DNA from 3 places in the Pseudarthrobacter sp. NCCP-2145 genome. Region 2 is predicted to be linked to each of the others. Evidence: riboswitches for the same ligand, from Rfam matches in the RefSeq annotation. Region 2 holds a riboswitch; each other region holds the start of a gene.
What was found. Region 2 has a riboswitch for S-adenosylmethionine ahead of NFU08_RS05435 (aminotransferase class V-fold PLP-dependent enzyme). Riboswitches for the same ligand answer to the same signal wherever they lie in the genome.

Region 1 (6,048 bases), on a different contig from region 2:
ACGAGTTCGCGGCCGTCAGGGAATTTGCGGTTGCCGTTGACTGCCGAGCGTCCCAGGCGTTCCTCGAAGGGGGCGAGGTCGTCCACTTCGACGCACCAGCCCATCCATCCGCCACCTGCGGCGGAGCGTGCCCGCACTGCCTGGCCAAAGGGGGCCTTGTCAGAAGCCGGGTGGTCCAGGACCTCAACGACCTCAAGGTACTTGTGCCCCGCAAGCGGGATGATCATATTCCGGGTTCCGAACCGCGGGTGCACTCCACCCTTCACTGCCTCAACTCCGAGGGCAGAGGAAATACGTTCGGTGGTGGCAGCCAGGCCATCGTGTTCACAGGCGTAAGAGACGTGATCCATGCGCATGGCAACATCTTGGCACTTTGTGATCGGGCTCTCAGCTAAGGGTAGCCTTACTGGGATTTTTGGCGGCAGCCGTGCTCGAATTCCCTGCTGACAACGGCCGGGAATGCGCGCTTATGGACCGGTCTGGCTTGCACCCTAAAGCCGGTCGGTCCATATGCTTCCGTTGGACCAGTAGATGATGCCGTTGTCGAAGCGCTGTGCACGAGTGGACGCATTCAAGGAGTACTCATCGGTGACCGGGCGCCCGATGAAGAGATAGCCTCCCCTTCGCTCGTACTCCCATCGGATGGCCCCTTGCAGCAGCCTGGTTCCGTACTGGGGTGTGAAATAAAAGGTTCCGCCCTGAAAGGCTTGGACGGCGCCTCCCTCATACCAGCGGCTCTCGTCGGACACAGGATAACCGGCTACTCCGGTCTGCCCTCCCTTATTCCACCACGCCTCCCGGATTCCGGCTCCGATGTAATGCAGGCCAATCTGCGGTGTGTAGTACATCGTTCCGTTCGTGAAGTGCTGGGCTATGGCTCCGCCGCCCAGAGGTTCCTCGTCCCGGATGGGGTAGCCCGCGTCATGCCCGTTGAACCACTTCTTCTCAATTGCTCCCCACAGCGGGTGTGCCCCACCTGAAGGAGACCAGAAAATCAGGCCATGTTGGAACTGCTGCTGTGCCCCGCCTTGGACGGTCTGCTCCTGGCTGGTGGCAGCGCCCAGCTGCGACGCCGGTCCGCCCATTGAGTAGTACTTGGCCCCGATCGCGCCCCCCACTGCAAAGGCGTTGACCGAAGCTGACGGGGTTTGGAGCAGCCGGTTCGGCGTTCCATTTCCGGTTGCTGTAATGGTTCCCCCGAACGCGGAAGAGACCAGCCGATCAGCCACCTGCCCAGGTGTCAAAAGGGGGTTGCCGGACAGGATGAGTGCGGCAGCGCCAGCCACATGGGGGGTGGCCATGGACGTTCCGCTGAGTGAGGCTGTGGCCGTCGTCGACGTGTGCCAGGTGGAGCTGATGCCAACGCCGGGAGCATAGAGGTCTACGCATTTGCCGAAGTTGGAAAAAGAGGCCTGACGATCCGAAGAATCGCTGGCCGCCACTGTGACGGCGGCGGGGGTGCGGGCCGGGGAAGCCGTGCAGGCGTCCACAGCGTTGTTTCCGGCTGAGACGATGGCAGGCATGCCGTTGGAGATGATGGACTGGACTGCTGCGTCGAGCACGCTGCTGGTGGGGCCGCCGACACTCAGGTTGACGACGGCGGGAGTGCCAGGCCGGTGTTGCCCTGCAATCCAGTCGAGCCCTGCGATGATGTCCGAGTAGAGGCCGGAGCCATCACACGCCAAAGCCCGCACCGGAATGAGGGTGGCGGATTTGGCCACACCATGGACGGTGCCGCCGATTACTCCTGCCACGTGCGTGCCATGTCCGTTGCAGTCGCTTGAGCCCAAGCCGTCAGCCTTGACTGTCCACCCCGCCGTGACACGGCCGCCGAAATCGACATGTGACGCGAGGATCCCGGTGTCCACGACGTAGACCCTGATGCCCTGGCCGGTGCCAGCAGGAGTGTAGGTGGTGGAAAGGGGAAGAGCCTGCTGGTCAATCCGGTCGAGCCCCCACGGGGCGTTGCGCTGCGTCTCGGAGACAGTGACGGCGTGGTCCGGCTCCACTGCTGCCGCCCGGCCGGAGCGGAGCAGGGCGGCAGCCTGCGCCGCGCTGGCCTCGATGGCGGCGCCCTTCACGGCCTTCGTAAATGTCCGGGTGACACCGATTCCCTGGGCGCGGAGGGCCGCCGCCTCGGCCGGGACGTCCCTTCCCGGGGCGAATTGGACAAGGTAGCGGCCGCCGTCGTTTGCCGGCGAGGCAACAGGCGCAGCGGGGGCGGCGTCCGCGGCGGGTGCCGGCCAGGACGCTGCTGCCACCGCGCTTGAGCAGAGGGCGACGGCGGAGAGAAGGACGGCGCGACGTGCCAGGCGCAAGAACTGGGGCAACGGAATGTGTTCCTTTGGTGTCTGAGGAGAACTGCCGGGTGACGATTTCCCGGCTCAAATCTAACGGAGGACCGGCGTCAAACGGCCAAACTTCGCGCAATCCTGCGCATCTCCTGTGGAACCTTGGGAAATCAACATCCGGGGCCTCTCCACCCGCCCTGCGTGAGGACAATTCCGCCCCGGACCAGGGCCGGAAGTCACAACCGGTCACACTCATGGCGGCGGACACCCGCTGTTCCTACACTGGGCTCAGGTCATGAGTGCCAGTGACAGCCCCGGCTTGCTGGCCGGCAACCCTCCTTCCGCGGTGGGGTGCCCCGGGTGAGGACCTGGCTGTCCGGTAATCGGCCGGATGGCAAGCGCGGCCCGCGGTGCTTCGAGCATGCCGGGCCCAGTCAAAGGAGCCTTAATTGTCCAACGGATGGTCATTCGAAACCCGCCAGATCCATGCAGGACAGGAGCCGGACAGTGCCACGGGCGCCCGGGCACTCCCTATCTACCAGACCACGTCCTTCGTGTTCCCCAGCGCCGAGAGCGCCGCCAACCGCTTCGCCCTTGCTGAACTGGCACCCATCTATACCCGCATCGGCAACCCCACCCAGGAGGCCGTGGAACAGCGGGTCGCCAGCCTTGAAGGCGGGCTGGGGGCACTGCTGCTGAGTTCAGGCCAGGCGGCCGAGACCTTCGCCGTCCTCAATATCGCCGAGGCGGGGGACCATATCGTTGCCAGCCCCAGCCTGTACGGCGGGACTTACAACCTCTTCGCCCACACCCTGAAGAAGTTCGGTATTTCCGTCACCTTCGTAGCGGACCCGGACAACCTCGACCAGTGGCGTGACGCGGTCCAGCCCAACACCAAGCTGTTCTTCGGCGAAGTGGTATCCAACCCCCGGCAGGACGTCCTGGACATCGATGGCATCTCCCAGGTGGCACACGATGCCGGTGTGCCCCTCATCGTGGACAACACCCTGTCCACCCCGTACCTGATCCGGCCTCTGGAATGGGGAGCGGACATCGTTGTCCATTCGGCAACCAAGTACCTGGGCGGCCACGGCTCCGCGATCGCCGGCGTGATCGTGGACTCAGGCAACTTCGACTTCGGCAAGGACCCCGCAAAGTTCCCGGGCTTCAATACCCCGGACCCCACCTACAACGGGCTGGTGTACGCCAGGGACCTCGGCAAGGACGGTGGCTTGGGCGCCAACCTGTCCTACATCCTCAAGGCCCGCGTCCAGTTGCTCCGGGACCTGGGCTCCGCCGTCTCCCCGTTCAATGCATTCCTGATCGCACAGGGCCTTGAGACGTTGAGCCTGCGCGTGGAACGGCACGTTGCCAACGCCACGGAAGTGGCGCGCTGGCTGGAAGGAAGGGACGACGTCGAATCCGTCGCCTATGCGGGGCTGCCCTCCAGCCCGTGGTACGAGCGGGGCCGCAAGTATGGCCCCAAGGGCACGGGCGCGATTGTGTCCTTCAACCTCGCTGGCGGAGCCGAGGCGGGCAAGCGCTTCGTGGACGCGCTGGAGCTGCACTCGCATGTGGCGAACATCGGCGACGTCCGTTCCCTTGTCATCCACCCGGCGTCGACCACCCACAGCCAGCTGACCCCGGAGCAGCAGGCTGTTGCCGGCGTAACCCCCGGGCTGGTCCGGTTGTCCGTGGGCATCGAACACATTGATGACATCCTGGCGGACCTGGAAGCAGGCTTCCGGGCAGCGAAGGACGCTACCGGAGCCTAGCCGGACGCCCAGGGAACCCACTGCGGCGGCAAGCCGGGGAAGTCACAACCAGTCACACTCTTGGCAGCAGGCGGGGGCTGTTTCGTACACTCGAACAAGGTCATGAGTGCCAGTGACAGCCCCGGCTTGCTGGCCGGCAACCCTCCTTCCGCGGTGGGGTGCCCCGGGTGAAGACCTGGCCTGCCGGTCATTCGACGGCGGGCAAGCGCGTAGAAGAGGTCTTGCCATGACGGTTACCGTCACCCGTACCACCGTCCCCGAACACGGAATTGTCCGCTATGCCTCCGTTGGGGGGCTGGAACTTGAAGCCGGCGGCTACCTGCCCGACGTCACGCTGGCCTACGAAACCTGGGGCACCCTTAACGCGGATGCCAGCAATGCCGTCCTGATCGAACACGCGCTGACCGGCAGCACCCACGTGACCCGCGGCGACACCGACGAACCGGGCTGGTGGGAGCAGCTGGCAGGGCCGGGTGCGCCCGTGGACACGGACCGTTTCTTTGTGGTGTCCATCAACATTGTGGGCGGCTGTTACGGGTCCACCGGTCCGTCGTCGCCGGCACCGGACGGGGCTCCCTGGGGATCCCGGTTTCCCCTGGTCACGCTGCGGGACAGCACTGTGGCAGAGGCCCGGCTGGCTGACCAGCTGGGGATCAGGAGCTGGTTTGCGGTGCTCGGAGGTTCCATGGGCGGAGCCCGCGCACTTGAGTGGGCCATCACGTTCCCGGAGCGGGTGCAGCGCTGCGCGGTGATTTCCGTGGGGGCCGCAAGCACGGCCGAGCAGATTGCCTTCGCCCAGGCGCAGACCCTGGCGATCCGCCAGGATGCGAATTTCAAGGGCGGCGACTATTACGGCGGTCCCTTCCCGGAGGACGGGCTGGCCCTGGCCCGGCGGATCGCGCACATCACCTACCGCTCAGCGGCGGAACTCGAAGGCAGGTTCGGCCGCGAACCGCAGGCTCCGGAGTCGCCCCTGCAGGGTGGTGTCCTGGCCGCCCGCGGACGCTACCAGGTGGAAAGCTACCTGGACCACCAGGGAAACAAACTGGTCCGGCGGTTCGATGCCAACAGCTACATCGCCATCACCGAGGCCCTGATGAGCCACGACATCTGCCGGGGCCGGGGGCCGCTTCCCGAGACCCTGGCGCGGTCGGGTGCGCGCTTCTTTGTGGCAGCCGTGGATTCTGACCGGCTCTACTTCCCGGCCCAGTCCCGGGAACTTGCCGCCGCCCTGCCGGGAGAAGTGGACGTCCACGTCATTGAAGCTCCGATAGGCCATGACGGCTTCCTGACCGAAATAGGCCAGCTGGGCCGCCAGCTCAGGGCGCACCTTTCGGCTTAAGGCTGCCCCTCACAGGCAGGTAAATGTGCATTTATGCAGATAGCCTCTGCATGATTCGCCGTTGAGCTTGGCGTTCAGGCGGACCATACTCGTTGGGACCCGGCGGTTCGTGGCCAAAATCACACGTATCCGCCTCAGACTGTCCCAGTGGTGTCGAAGAAGACGCCGAAGGAGTTCATCAATGAGTACGGAAAAGTCCGCCGCGCGGCGGCCCGAGGAAACCGACGTCAAGTCCTCAGGCCTGAAGAAGGTCGTCACGGCCTCCATGGCCGGCACCGTGGTTGAGTGGTACGAGTTCTTCCTCTACGCCTCCGCCGCCACTCTCGTGTTCGGCAAGCTGTTCTTCCCCAACTCCGGAACCGAGCTGGACGGCATTATCGCAGCCTTCGTCACCTATGCGGTCGGCTTCGTTGCCCGCCCCATCGGCGGCATCGTCTTCGGCCACTTCGGCGACAAGTTCGGCCGCAAGCAGCTGCTGCAGCTGAGCATCATCCTGGTGGGTGTTGCCACCTTCCTCATGGGCTGCCTGCCGACCTTTGCGCAGATCGGCTACTGGGCGCCGGCGCTGCTGGTGTTCCTGCGCTTCGTCCAGGGCTTCGCGGTGGGCGGCGAATGGGGCGGCGCTGTGCTCCTCGTCGCC
Region 2 (6,048 bases):
GCCCAGCCACGATGATGCCGTCACGGGGCGCATCATCACCGTTGACCGGGGCCGGTACACCGCAGTTGTGGGGGAGGACTCGGGGAACGAGAGGGTAGTCATTGCCGCCCGGGCCAGGGAACTCCGCCGGAACCCGGTGGTCGCAGGAGACTTTGTCTCGCTGGTCGGGGACGTCTCCGGGGAGCCGGACACCCTGGCCCGGCTGGTGAAGATCCAGGACCGCAAGACCCTCCTGCGGCGCAGCGCCGACGACACGGATCCCGTGGAACGGGCAGTGGTGGCCAACGCCGACCAGCTGGTGATCGTGGTGGCAGCCGCCAACCCCGAGCCGCGGACCGGCTTCATCGACCGTGCCCTGGTGGCCGCCTATGACGCCGGCATCGAGCCGATCCTGCTGGTCACCAAGGCGGACGTCAAGGATCCCGCGGAACTGCTGTCCAACTACACCCACCTGGACTTTCCCGTGATCATCAGCCGGACAGCCGATTCCGCCGCCTCGGGCATTGACGCCCGTTCCGACGACGGCCTGTCCGCACGGCTGGACAGCTCGGCCGTCGCCGAGATGCGGGGCCACCTGGACGGCAAGGTCACCGTGATGCTGGGGCACTCAGGCGTTGGAAAGTCCACGATGGTCAATGCGCTGACCGGCGCGGAACGGGCCACCGGCGGAGTGAACGCCGTCACGGGCCGCGGCCGGCACACGTCGTCGTCGGCCCTTGCCCTGAAGCTGGCGGATGCGCCGTCCGGAAGCTGGATCATCGACACCCCCGGCATCCGCTCGTTCGGCCTGGCGCACGTGGACCCGGACCGCATCCTCCGCTCCTTCCCGGACCTCTCCCCCGGCATTGACGACTGTGAGCGCGGGTGCAAGCACACCGCCACCGCCGTGAACTGCGGGCTGGACGCATGGGTGGGCGGGGGACATGCCGGCCCCACCGGAGCAGCACGGCTGGGCTCCCTGCGGCGCCTCCTCGGCACGGACCCGCGAATGGAAGCCCAGGAGGCAAAGGAACTGGGCAGCGTGACCTGACGGGCCCGCTTCCCGGCAGAACGGCGCGCAGACGGTAGTTTGGAACCATGATCCAACCCGCTTCGAGCTACAACGATGACCTGCGCCTGGCCCACGTCCTGGCCGATTCCGTGGATGACCAGACCATGAGCCGCTTCAAGGCCCAGGACCTCCACATTGAGACCAAGCCGGACCTGACGCCCGTCACCGATGCGGACAAGGCAGCCGAGGAAGCCATCCGCGGCCAGCTCTCCCGCTCCCGTCCACGCGATGCCGTACTCGGCGAGGAGTTTGGCAGCACAGGCCACGGCTCGCGGCGGTGGATTATCGACCCCATTGACGGCACCAAGAACTTCGTCCGGGGCGTTCCGGTCTGGGCCACCCTGATCGCGCTGGTGGATGAGGGCGAGCCGGTGGTGGGCGTGGTCAGCGCTCCCGCCCTGGGCAAGCGCTGGTGGGCCGCCAAGGGCATGGGAGCCTACATGGGGCGTTCACTTGCCGCTGCCACCCGCCTCCGGGTATCCAATGTGTCCAATCTGTCCGATGCTTCCCTTTCCTATTCGAGCCTTGGCGGCTGGAAGGAGCGCGGAAACCTCAATGAATTCCTGGGCCTTACCGAGGACGTGTGGCGGACCCGGGCGTTCGGTGACTTCTGGTCCTACTGCATGGTGGCCGAAGGTTCGGTGGACATCGCCTGCGAGCCTGAACTTAACCTCTACGACATGGCCGCACTGGTGCCCATCGTGGTGGAGGCGGGTGGCCGCTTCACCTCGCTGGAGGGCGAGGACGGTCCGTTCGGCGGCAACGCCCTGGCCACGAATTCCATCCTGCACTCCGAGGTGCTGCGCCGGCTGAACCCGAACCTGGACGACCTCCTTTAGTCCCGGCAGCACGAATATTCGACGGCGGGCACCCCCGAAAGGAGGCGTCCGCCGTCGTGATCTTCGGCGCAGGCGGGCCTTTTCAACCGCGCGTAACAAACCCCTTAACATTTCCGCGGGCTTTTAACCTTCACTGCGCATGTTCTACGCTCTTAACCAGGTCACGAGTGCCAGCGCAAAACCCCGGTTTGCTGGCCGGCAACCCTCCATTCGCGGTGGGGTGCCCCGGGTGACGACCAGGCCGGTCCGGAAGGGATGCGGCAAGCGCGGATTCCTGCACGGAGTCCTGTTCTGAAGTGAGGTCTCTGTGACAACTGCCACCGTCTCCCCCGAAGCAGTCTCGCCCCAAGCCACCGTCCAGCGTCAGGCAGCCGCCCTGCCGGGATCGCCGGCGTTTTCCGACCAGCGCCGCGCCGCCGCCGGCCGTCCGCTCGCAGCAGTCAGCGGCGCCGAGATCCAGGCCCCGCTGATCCATGGCGGCCACGCCCGGTACGCCAACCTGGACTATGGCGCATCCGCCCCCGCCCTCTCCGTGGTGTCGGCTTACCTCAACGAGATCCTGCCCTTCTACGCCAGCGTCCACCGCGGTGCGGGCTATGCCTCCCAGATCAGCACCTCGGTCTATGAGAATGCCCGCGCCATCGTCCGCGACTTCGTAGGCGGGCGCCCGGACGATTCGGTGATTTTTACCCGGAACACCACTGACTCCCTCAACCTGCTGGCGGGCTGCCTGCCCGTCACCGACGGGCGGCCCGACGGCGACGTCCTGTACCTCGACATTGAGCACCACGCCAACCTCCTTCCGTGGCAGGGTGTCCCCCACCGCAGCATCGTGGCAGAGGACACCATTGCGGCTACCATTGACGCGGTCCGCGCGGAACTGCAGCAGGGCGGCGTCAGCCTGCTCGCCGTGACCGGGGCTTCCAACGTCACGGGCGAAATCCTTCCCATCCGCGCCCTCGCCGCGCTGGCGCACGAGCACGGCGCACGGATCGCAGTGGACGCGGCCCAGCTGGCGCCGCACCGGCGGGTCGACATCACTGCGGACGACGTCGACTACCTCGCCTTCTCGGGCCACAAGCTCTACGCACCTTTTGGTGCCGGCGTGCTGGTGGGCCGGCCGGACTGGCTCGACGCCGGAACACCGCACCTTGCGGGCGGCGGCGCCGTCAAGGAAGCCAGGCTCGACGGCGTCAGCTGGGCAACCGGGCCGGCCCGCCACGAGGGCGGATCGCCGAACGTGCTGGGTGCGGCGACCCTGGCCCGCGCCACGCAGGTCATCGCGGAACTGGACCAGGACCGCTGGCATGCCCATGAAGCAGCCATCCGCTCCTTCCTGGTGGAAGGCCTGCAGGAGATCGACGGCGTCACCGTCCACCAGATCTTCAAGGACACCAACCCGGACACCGACACCATCGGCGTGGTCAACTTCTCCGTGGAAGGCTACGACGCCGGCCTGGTGGCCGCCTACCTCTCGGCAGAACATGGAGTGGGCCTGCGCGACGGCCGCTTCTGCGCGCACCCGCTGCTGAAGCGGCTGGGCCTTCCCTCCGGTTCCCTGCGGGCCAGCTTCGGCGTCGGCTCAAGGCTGGAGGATGCCGAACGTCTGCTGGCAGGCATCCGGGACCTTCGGACCAAGGGACTTGGCTGGGACTATGTGGTGGACGCCGGCCGCTGGGTTCCCGCCAATGACAACCGCACGTACCCCCACTGGGCGCCCAACACCCCGGGAACGGCCGGCGCCGCGCCCTGCATCGACGACTGACCTGCGGCTGGCCTGCCGGCCGGCGCCCTGCCGTTGCGGCTGATGCGGTAAATTCGGAGGACACCAAAGGAACCGGATGAAGGAGGCCGCGCGTGGCACGGGGTGGCCCACGGCTGGATCACGGCCGGCGCCGGGAGCTCGGCCAGAGCTTCCAGGACGGCGGCAGGCACTACCAGCAGGTGCGGCCCGGCTACCCTGCCGAATCAGCGCGCTGGCTGGTGCCTTCGGGAGCACGCGATGCGCTCGACGTGGGCGCCGGCACCGGGAAGTTCACTGAACTGCTGCTGGACCTGGGACTCTCCGTCGCGGCCGTGGACCCGTCAGCGGACATGCTCGCGCAGCTGGCTGAGCACGTCCCCGCCGCCACGGCTGTCCTTGGAATTGCAGAGGCGACCGGCCTGCCCGACGCGGCTTTCGACGTCGTCACCGTGGCGCAGGCCTGGCACTGGTGCGATGCCCTGAGGGCCAGTACGGAACTGGCCCGCGTCCTCCGTCCCCACGGAACGCTGGGACTCGTCTGGAACCAGCTGGACACATCCGTCCCCTGGGTCCACCGGCTCTCCAGGATCATGCATGCCGGGGACGTCTACAAACCCGGCCACCGCCCGCTCATAGGGCCCGAGTTCGGTGCGCTGGAGGACCACCTCACGCACTGGCAGGACTCCGTGACCACCGGAGACCTGATGGAACTGACAAAATCGCGGAGCTATTACCTCCGCGCCGGAGAGGCCACCCGGGCAAAAGTCCTGGCCAATTTGGACTGGTACCTTCACGAGCACCTGGGCCACGGACCGGACGAGGAACTGGAACTTCCATACCTGACGCTCGCCTGGCGGGCGGTCCGGGCATGAGCGCCCGCCAGTCCACGTGCGGCCAGGGGCAGCCGGTAGGGTGGATCCTGTGAAGACCAGCGCTCCCTCCTCCTCCATAGAGGACTACGTCAAGGTCATCTACTCCTTCACTGAGTGGCAGGACAAACCCATCACCTCCTCCCAGCTGGCACAACGCCTGGGGGTGGCCAATTCCTCCGTTTCAGAGATGGTCCGGAAGCTGAAGGACCAAGGCCTGGTGGACCACAAACCGTACAGTGCCATCAGGCTCACGGACTCCGGCCTGCAGCTTGCCCTCGCCATGGTGCGGCGCCACCGACTGATCGAGACCTACCTCGTCCAGCAGCTGGGGTACAGCTGGGACGAGGTCCACGACGAAGCCGAACTTCTGGAGCACGCCGTCTCGGACACGTTCATAGAACGCGTGGCGGCGAAACTGGGCAACCCGCAGCGGGATCCGCACGGCGATCCGATTCCTACGGCGGACGGCCAGGTCTTTATGCCCCGCGCGCACCTCATGGGAGAGCTGGACCAGGGCCACACGGGCCGCATCACCAGGATCAGCGACGACAATCCGGACCTGCTCCGCTACCTTGCGGCCGAGGAGATAGACCTCGACGCCGAAGTGGAGGTGGTGGGCCGCAGGCCGTTCGGAGGCGCCCTGGTGGTGCGTGTCCGGGACTCAGGCCGTACGCGCGACTACGACCTCGCCGATGAGATCACGTCGGCGCTGTGGGTGCACAGCGACCGACCCCATCCGGGCTGCCTTCTGGGGGACGCCGAATCTCCCGTAACCTTGCCCGGGGCATGAGCGGGCCGAAGACATCGTGGATGCCCAGGGCAGGCGCCTGGCTGGCCGTTGCCGCAGGGGGCCTGGCGGGGACAGAACTCCGGTACGTCCTGGGGCTGGTCTTTCCGGAACTCCCAGGATCCATTCCCTGGACCACCCTTAGCATCAATGTGGCGGGCAGCTTTATCCTGGCCGCCCTGACCACCGTCTGGATGGCCCGCCCGCGCACGCCCTTCTGGTTGCGGGCTGGGCTGGGGCCAGGTCTCCTGGGATCCTTCACCACGTTCTCCGCCGTGGTCTTTTCCCTGGACCAGCTGGTGCGGGAGGGGGAGCACGGAGTGTGGACTGCGTACCTCGGCCTGTCCGTGGTGCTGGGGCTGGCTGCGGCGGGCCTCGGATGGCGGACCGGAAAGCTTGTTGGCCGCCCGACCGGGAGCCGTCAGTGACCGCCGCGGCCCTGGTGGGGATTTTCGGGGTGGCAGGCGCCCTCGTCCGCTTCGGCATTGACAGCTGGTTCGCCCATCACAGCTCCCGGCAGACTGTGCGTGCCGGCAACCATGGGGCCGGGACCCCCGTGAGGCTGCACTGGCCCTGGGCCACATTGCTGGTGAACGTGGCGGGGTGCTTCATAATCGGCACTGCGCACGGTCTCACTGTGGGACTGGGACTGGGTGCGGAGTGGCAGGCGGCGCTGGCGACAGGCCTGGCCGGCGGGCTCACCACCTTCAGTTCCTGGACCACGGCCACGGTGCGGCTGCTGAGCGAGGAACGCC
Region 3 (6,048 bases), on a different contig from region 2:
CTCAGGTAGGGATGATCCTGAAGAGAAACCGCGTGCGCACCATCGCCCAGAGGAGTCCCAGCACCACGGCGTAGGCCAGGGTGTTGATGAGGATGTTATCTTGCTGGAGGGCCGGGATGTTGGCGATGACGGCGATGAGAACCACATGCATGATGAACACATAGAGGGTGGCGCGGCCCAACGGGACCAGGAACCAGCCCAGGGCGCGCTGTACCGGTTTCCAGTACGCGGTGAGGAAGGCATAGGCCGCCACCACCAGGACCAGGACGTTGAGCAGCCGGCCCGGGGCAAGGTAGGTGCGCCCGAAGAAGAGGTCGTACATGGCCCGGTATGCGGTGTCCGGAATGATGGCAAGGCGGACGTCATACCCGTTGGCGAGGTACGGGTTGCCCCAGGATACGAAGGCGAACGCGAAGGCCAGGGCGGTGCAGGCCACCACCACCCAGGTGTGCGCTGAAAGCCAGGCCACGATGCTCCGCCGGTGGAACCCGGCCGCCAAGCCGATGACGAACAGCACCTGCCACACCAGCAAGGGGAAGGAATCCTCGAACTGTGACGGCAGGAGCCGGAAACGCGTCACCGTACCCACCGCGTATACGGCCAGCGATGCCGCCAGCACCCAGACAGCCTTGCCGCGGTTGAGGGCGGCCAGGATCAGCGGGCTGGCCAGCAGCAGCACCACATAGAGGCCCATCACGTTGAACTGCCAAGGCCCGAACTGGAGCAGCAGGATGGCGGGAAGCACCTGCGCCGGAACGGGAAACTGGAACAGCGTTTCCATACCCGCGTAAAGGTCGTAGGTGCGTCCTGCCCCTTCGTGCCCCGCTCCGCCGGTGCCCTGGTCCACGAAGGTTGTGAGCGCGTCGGTCCGGAAGGCCGGCAGCAGCGACAGCAGGAAGACGCCCACCAGCACCACCAGCGCCGTTACGTAGAGCTTGCCTGCCCGGCGCGAGGTGAGGTCCACCACCGTTCCAAAATCGTCCTTCGCCCTGGGCCCATACACCATGCCCACCACCAGGCCGGAGAACAGAACGAACAGCTCGGCACCCGAAACGAAGCCCACCGCTTCCTGGGTCAGGAGCTGGAACAGCGACACCATGCCCAGGTGGTTCACCACCACGAACACGATGGCCAGGCCACGGAGCAGGTCCACGCGTGAGTCCCTGCTGGAAGGGTCGCTGTAGCCCCACGCCGTGACCGCACCCAGCCTGGCGGGGAGTTGCCACAGCGCCACCAGGAGGATGATGAGCGCGGCCCCAACGGTCCAGGCGGCAGCAGCCGAAAGCGTGTTGGACCTGACAAACCCGGGACCCGAACTGACATCGGTAACAGGCCCCGTCACGATGGGCGCTTCCTCAAGCCGGCTGTGGGCAGCGTCCGCGATGCCGGCGTTTCCGGTGAGCCGCCAGTCGATGCTGGCCACGCCGGTGTCCCGTGTGCTGGTGCGTTCGTCCCAGACCACTGCCCCGGTCAGTGCGAAGTCGGCTGATCCGGCAACGCCCAGGACCTGGTCCCACCAGCCGTTCTTGATCTCCGCTTCCGCGGCGCCTCCGGAGGACGGGCTGTAGAAGGCCGACGTCTGCAGCATGAAGGGCTTGTCCCGCCCCGCGGCATATGTCCCGTAGAAGCTCTCCCCGCCGGAGGCCGTCAGCATCTCCTGCAGCTCACCGGTTCGGGGCACGGTGTTGACGGCGCCGCCCCCTGCGGTGTCATCGTGGTAGGCAGTCAGGCCCACCCAGTCCACGGCGTCGTCCCCCGGATAGTAGGGTTCATAGGCCTTGTCGGAGCCATTCCAGGTGCCGTCGCCATTGGTATCCAACAGGTTGAAGCCTTCGCTGCCGGGCCCGGGCGCATTCCGGTTCCGGTCAAAGGGGTAGTCCTTGCCCAGATACGGTTCCCACACCATGACAAAGCTGCCACGGGCACCACCATCCCGAAACGCCGCCGCCACCGCCTGGAATGCCTCCCGGTAGCCGCCAGGCTGTTGCCCCCACTCCACCCAGCTGGTATTCATGTCCGGCGCAAAGCGGATAAGCAACTGGCCCTTGAAATCCCCCTGCATCCGGCGCACTTCCCCCGCAAAGGCTGCGGCAGCGCCAGCGGTGACCTGGTCCAGCGGGACGGCAGGCCTCACCGTGAGCATCGCATGGGCACCCTGCCCGGCGGACTGCTCCAGGAACTCGCGGATATCGTTCTCCTCCGAGGCACGGAACGGGAAGGCGATGTCGTGTCCGAAGATTGCGGGGGATGCCCCGAGCCTTTCGGAGAAGCCGCCGGCGGTGTCCTCTCCCCATTCGAGGACTGCGCCCAGCAGCGGCTTGCCTTCCTCCGTGAAGTTTCGGGCGGCCTGCGCTGAGCCGGCGGGCACCACCACCGCCAGGACGGCCATCATCACGGCGGCGAGGAGCGCGGCCACCCTGTGGAGGGGCTGCAGCCGGCGGCTCCGGGCGGGACGTGTGGGCGCGGCGGCGGATGGCGTGATGATGAAGACCCCCAGGGACTGATTTCTCCAGTAGCGGGGCGGCGGCCCCTGCAGAAACTTTATCGGCCCGACCCGGGCGACAGGCACCTGGCGCCCGGGCACCCCAAGTGGTGTCGCCGTCGTCCGTTCCAGGGAGGTGGCGGACGCATCTTCGGCGCGGCGCCTCCGCGCTGCATCCTTCAGTTACGCAACATGACGACGGCGGCGGTGCGGCGCCGGGCGGCAAGTGTTACGTTTTTGGGGAGTAATGAGTACCGGCGCCAAGCCCTGACTGGCCGGTCGGCAACCCTCCTTCCACGGCGGGGTGCCTCAGGTGAATACTCGGCATATCGACCATTCGAGCTGCAAGCGTGAGAGAAGGAGATCCGTCGTGTCTGACGCACCTGCCCCTGAAGAAAAACTGTCCTATCGCCTCATCAGCGGCCCGGACGACCGTGCATTCTGTGAGCGCATCTCGGCCGCCCTGGCGGAGGGCTATGTGCTGCACGGCAGCCCGGCGGCAACCTTCAACGGCAGCAGTGTCATCGTGGCCCAGGCCTTGGTTCTTCCGGCGGCGATCGCTTCCGCGGACGCCGCAGTGGCGGACGCCGTGGACAACCTCGAGTCCGCAGGCGACGACCTTGAGTTCGACGGCGAGGGCCACGCATGAGCTACGCAGGGGACCTGACGCCGCAGGAGGCCTGGGACAAGCTGGAACAGGGCGCCATCCTGGTGGATGTACGCACCGAGGGCGAGTGGGCCCACATTGGTATTCCCGACACCAAGGCAACCGAGAACGATCCGCTGTTCATCCAGTGGACTTTCCCCGGCGGCATCCCCAACCCTGACTTCATCAACGACCTCAGCCAGCAGGCGCCCGAGGACCGTTCAACCGAACTGGTGTTCCTGTGCCGCTCCGGCCAGCGGTCCATCGCGGCAGCCATAGCGGCCACCCAGGCCGGCTTCACCTCCTACAACGTGCTGGAGGGCTTTGAAGGCGACCCGGACCGCTTCGGCGAACGCACCGTCAACGGCTGGAAGAACCGCGGCCTGCCAACCAACCTGGGAAAGATCTAAGTGACCTTCAACGAAGACGCCGCCGGCTGGAGCCCCGACACCCAGGCCGTGCGCGGCGGGCTGGACCGCACCAACTTCCAGGAAACCAGCGAAGCCATCTTCCTGAACTCGGGCTTTGTCTACGAATCCGCCGCTGCCGCCGAGCGCGCGTTCACGGGCGAGGACGAGCGCTTTGTGTACTCCCGCTACGGCAACCCCTCCGTGGCCACGTTCCAGGAACGTCTCCGCCTGCTGGAAGGAACCGAGGCGTGCTTTGCGACGGCGTCCGGGATGTCCGCGGTGTTCACCGCGCTGGGTGCCCTGCTGGCCGCCGGCGACCGCGTGGTTGCTGCCCGCTCGCTGTTCGGGTCCTGCTTTGTGATCCTCAACGAGATCCTGCCGCGGTGGGGCGTGGAAACCGTCTTCGTGGACGGGCCGGACCTGGAGCAGTGGCGCGAGGCCCTGTCCAAGCCCACCACCGCCGTCTTCTTTGAATCGCCATCCAACCCGATGCAGGAGATCGTCGACATTGCCGCGGTCAGCGACCTGGCGCACGCAGCCGGGGCGACCGTCGTCGTCGACAATGTCTTCGCCACTCCCCTGCTGCAGCGCTGCGGGCAGTTCGGCGCGGACGTCATTGTCTACTCGGGCACCAAGCACATCGACGGCCAGGGCAGGGTGCTCGGCGGCGCCATTCTGGGCACCAAGGAGTTCATCGACGGACCGGTGAAGCAGCTGATGCGCCACACCGGACCGGCGTTGTCCGCGTTCAATGCCTGGGTCCTCACCAAGGGCCTTGAGACCATGGCGCTCCGCGTCAACCATTCCTCGGCCACCGCCCTGCGGCTCGCGGAATGGCTGGAGGAGCAGCCCGCCGTCAGCTGGGTGAAGTACCCGCTCCTGAAATCCCACCCACAGTACGAGCTGGCCGCGAAGCAGATGAGCGCGGGTGGCACAGTCCTCACCCTGGAACTTGCGCCCTCCGGGGGCCGCTCTGGGAAGGAAGCGGCGTTCGCGCTGCTGGACGGCCTGCGGATCATCGACATCTCCAACAACCTGGGCGACGCCAAGTCCCTCATCACCCACCCCGCCACCACCACGCACCGCGCCATGGGTCCGGAGGGCAGGGCGGCAATCGGCCTGAGCGACGGTGTGGTGCGGCTTTCCGTCGGCCTGGAGGACGTGGACGACCTGATCGGCGACCTGGAGCAGGCGCTCAAGCAGATCTAGCACTCCGGACGGTGGTGGGCATGCCTGGAACGGTCGCTGCTCCCGGCTGGCGGCTGCTGTCCACCATCCCCTGCCTGAGCAGACCTGCTGGGCATCGCCGCCGGCGCGGCCCTACAGCGCCTGTTTCCGGTACGTCTTTTGGGGATATCCGGCCCCTATTCATCAGGTGCCGATAACGGAGAGGCTGACTTTCACGGCGTCGCCTTCACTGATCCGGGCCCTGGCCCTGATGGCCTTCTTGACTGGCAGGAGGTACGTCCCCTTGTGAGCGTCCGGGAAGAGCGAGGTCTGCCAGGTGTGGCCGGAAATTTCCGCTGTCACCTGGATTGAGCCGAACGCTTTGCTGTGCCCTGCGTTTCGTGCGCGGATATCGTCCGCCACGTCCGGTGGCAGGGTAAGGAAATGCCAGCCGGCCTCGCCCGGGTACAGCCACAGTGCGGCTGTGAAGGAGTACGACGACGTCACGCGCCGAGTATGGCACGCCTGCGGTAGTGCCGCCAGGGTTGTGGATATCCAGCCGGCCACTAGTCATCCACAGCCCCTGCCACACTGCCCTTTTTGTCAGACCCCCGCTGGAGGATGTCTGTATGGAAAGCACGACGGCGGTGGTGGAGGCGGAGGCGGCAGTTGACGCTTCGGTGGCTGCTTTTAGGGCGGTGCTCAGCGGCGCTGCTGTTTCCGGTACGACTGGTTCCGGTACGGATGTTTCTGGTCTTGGTGGCGTTGAGCCTGGCGCTGACGCTGGCGGGGTTGGTGATGATCCGTTGCAGCGGGTTGCTGATAATGCGTTGGATGTTCTTGCGGGGGTGGCGCGGTCGGAGGCGAAGCTGGCAGCGGTGAAGGCGCGGGCGGTTCAGGTGCTCGCTGCCGCCACGAGTGTGGTGAACGGTCCGCCGTCCTCGCCGCAGGAGGCCACCGGCCAGGACCGGAGCCTGGTGGCCGAGGTCGGCTGTGCGCTGGTGATCGGTGACCGTGCCGCCGGTGCCTTGTTGGCCGAGTCCCACGCCCTGGCCACGGCCCTGCCCCGAACCCTCGCCGCGTTGCAGGGCGGTTCAATCTCCTGGCAGCATGCCCGGGAAATGGTGAACCAGACCGTGGGCCTTGACCGGGCCGGAGCCGCCGCGCTGGAGGCTCACTTCCTGGACCCGGACACGCCACGGCCGGCCGGGGCGGCGACGATCGGTGAGATGCCGGCGTACCGGTTCAAAGCCAAGGCCCGCACCTGGCGGGAACGCCACCATCCCGAATCGCTGGAGAAACGCCATACCAAGGCCGCGGCGGACCGGCGGGTCGAATACCGG

Region 1: it holds a riboswitch for S-adenosylmethionine, as region 2 does, so the genes downstream of both, NFU08_RS16925 (bifunctional o-acetylhomoserine/o-acetylserine sulfhydrylase) here and NFU08_RS05435 (aminotransferase class V-fold PLP-dependent enzyme) in region 2, are expected to answer to the same signal.
Region 3: it holds a riboswitch for S-adenosylmethionine, as region 2 does, so the genes downstream of both, NFU08_RS13240 (DUF1737 domain-containing protein) here and NFU08_RS05435 (aminotransferase class V-fold PLP-dependent enzyme) in region 2, are expected to answer to the same signal.

Annotation. Positions count from the first base shown of each region.
Region 1 is NZ_BRCG01000022.1:5,872-11,919, reverse strand. Features, by position in the region: gene NFU08_RS16935 (VOC family protein) at 1-356, opposite strand, end outside; gene NFU08_RS16930 (S8 family serine peptidase) at 492-2,330, opposite strand; SAM riboswitch class IV at 2,583-2,698, shown strand; gene NFU08_RS16925 (bifunctional o-acetylhomoserine/o-acetylserine sulfhydrylase) at 2,741-4,066, shown strand; SAM riboswitch class IV at 4,165-4,280, shown strand; gene NFU08_RS16920 (homoserine O-acetyltransferase) at 4,293-5,408, shown strand; gene NFU08_RS16915 (MFS transporter) at 5,590-6,048, shown strand, end outside.
Region 2 is NZ_BRCG01000004.1:256,575-262,622, reverse strand. Features, by position in the region: gene NFU08_RS05445 (ribosome small subunit-dependent GTPase A) at 1-1,030, shown strand, start outside; gene hisN (histidinol-phosphatase) at 1,078-1,890, shown strand; SAM riboswitch class IV at 2,050-2,163, shown strand; gene NFU08_RS05435 (aminotransferase class V-fold PLP-dependent enzyme) at 2,198-3,655, shown strand; gene NFU08_RS05430 (class I SAM-dependent methyltransferase) at 3,748-4,506, shown strand; gene NFU08_RS05425 (metal-dependent transcriptional regulator) at 4,556-5,296, shown strand; gene NFU08_RS05420 (CrcB family protein) at 5,317-5,721, shown strand; gene NFU08_RS05415 (CrcB family protein) at 5,718-6,048, shown strand, end outside.
Region 3 is NZ_BRCG01000014.1:41,044-47,091, forward strand. Features, by position in the region: gene opgC (OpgC domain-containing protein) at 2-2,392, opposite strand; SAM riboswitch class IV at 2,726-2,839, shown strand; gene NFU08_RS13240 (DUF1737 domain-containing protein) at 2,853-3,131, shown strand; gene NFU08_RS13245 (rhodanese-like domain-containing protein) at 3,128-3,538, shown strand; gene NFU08_RS13250 (O-succinylhomoserine sulfhydrylase) at 3,539-4,747, shown strand; gene NFU08_RS13255 (DUF1905 domain-containing protein) at 4,910-5,212, opposite strand; gene NFU08_RS13260 (HNH endonuclease signature motif containing protein) at 5,335-6,048, shown strand, end outside.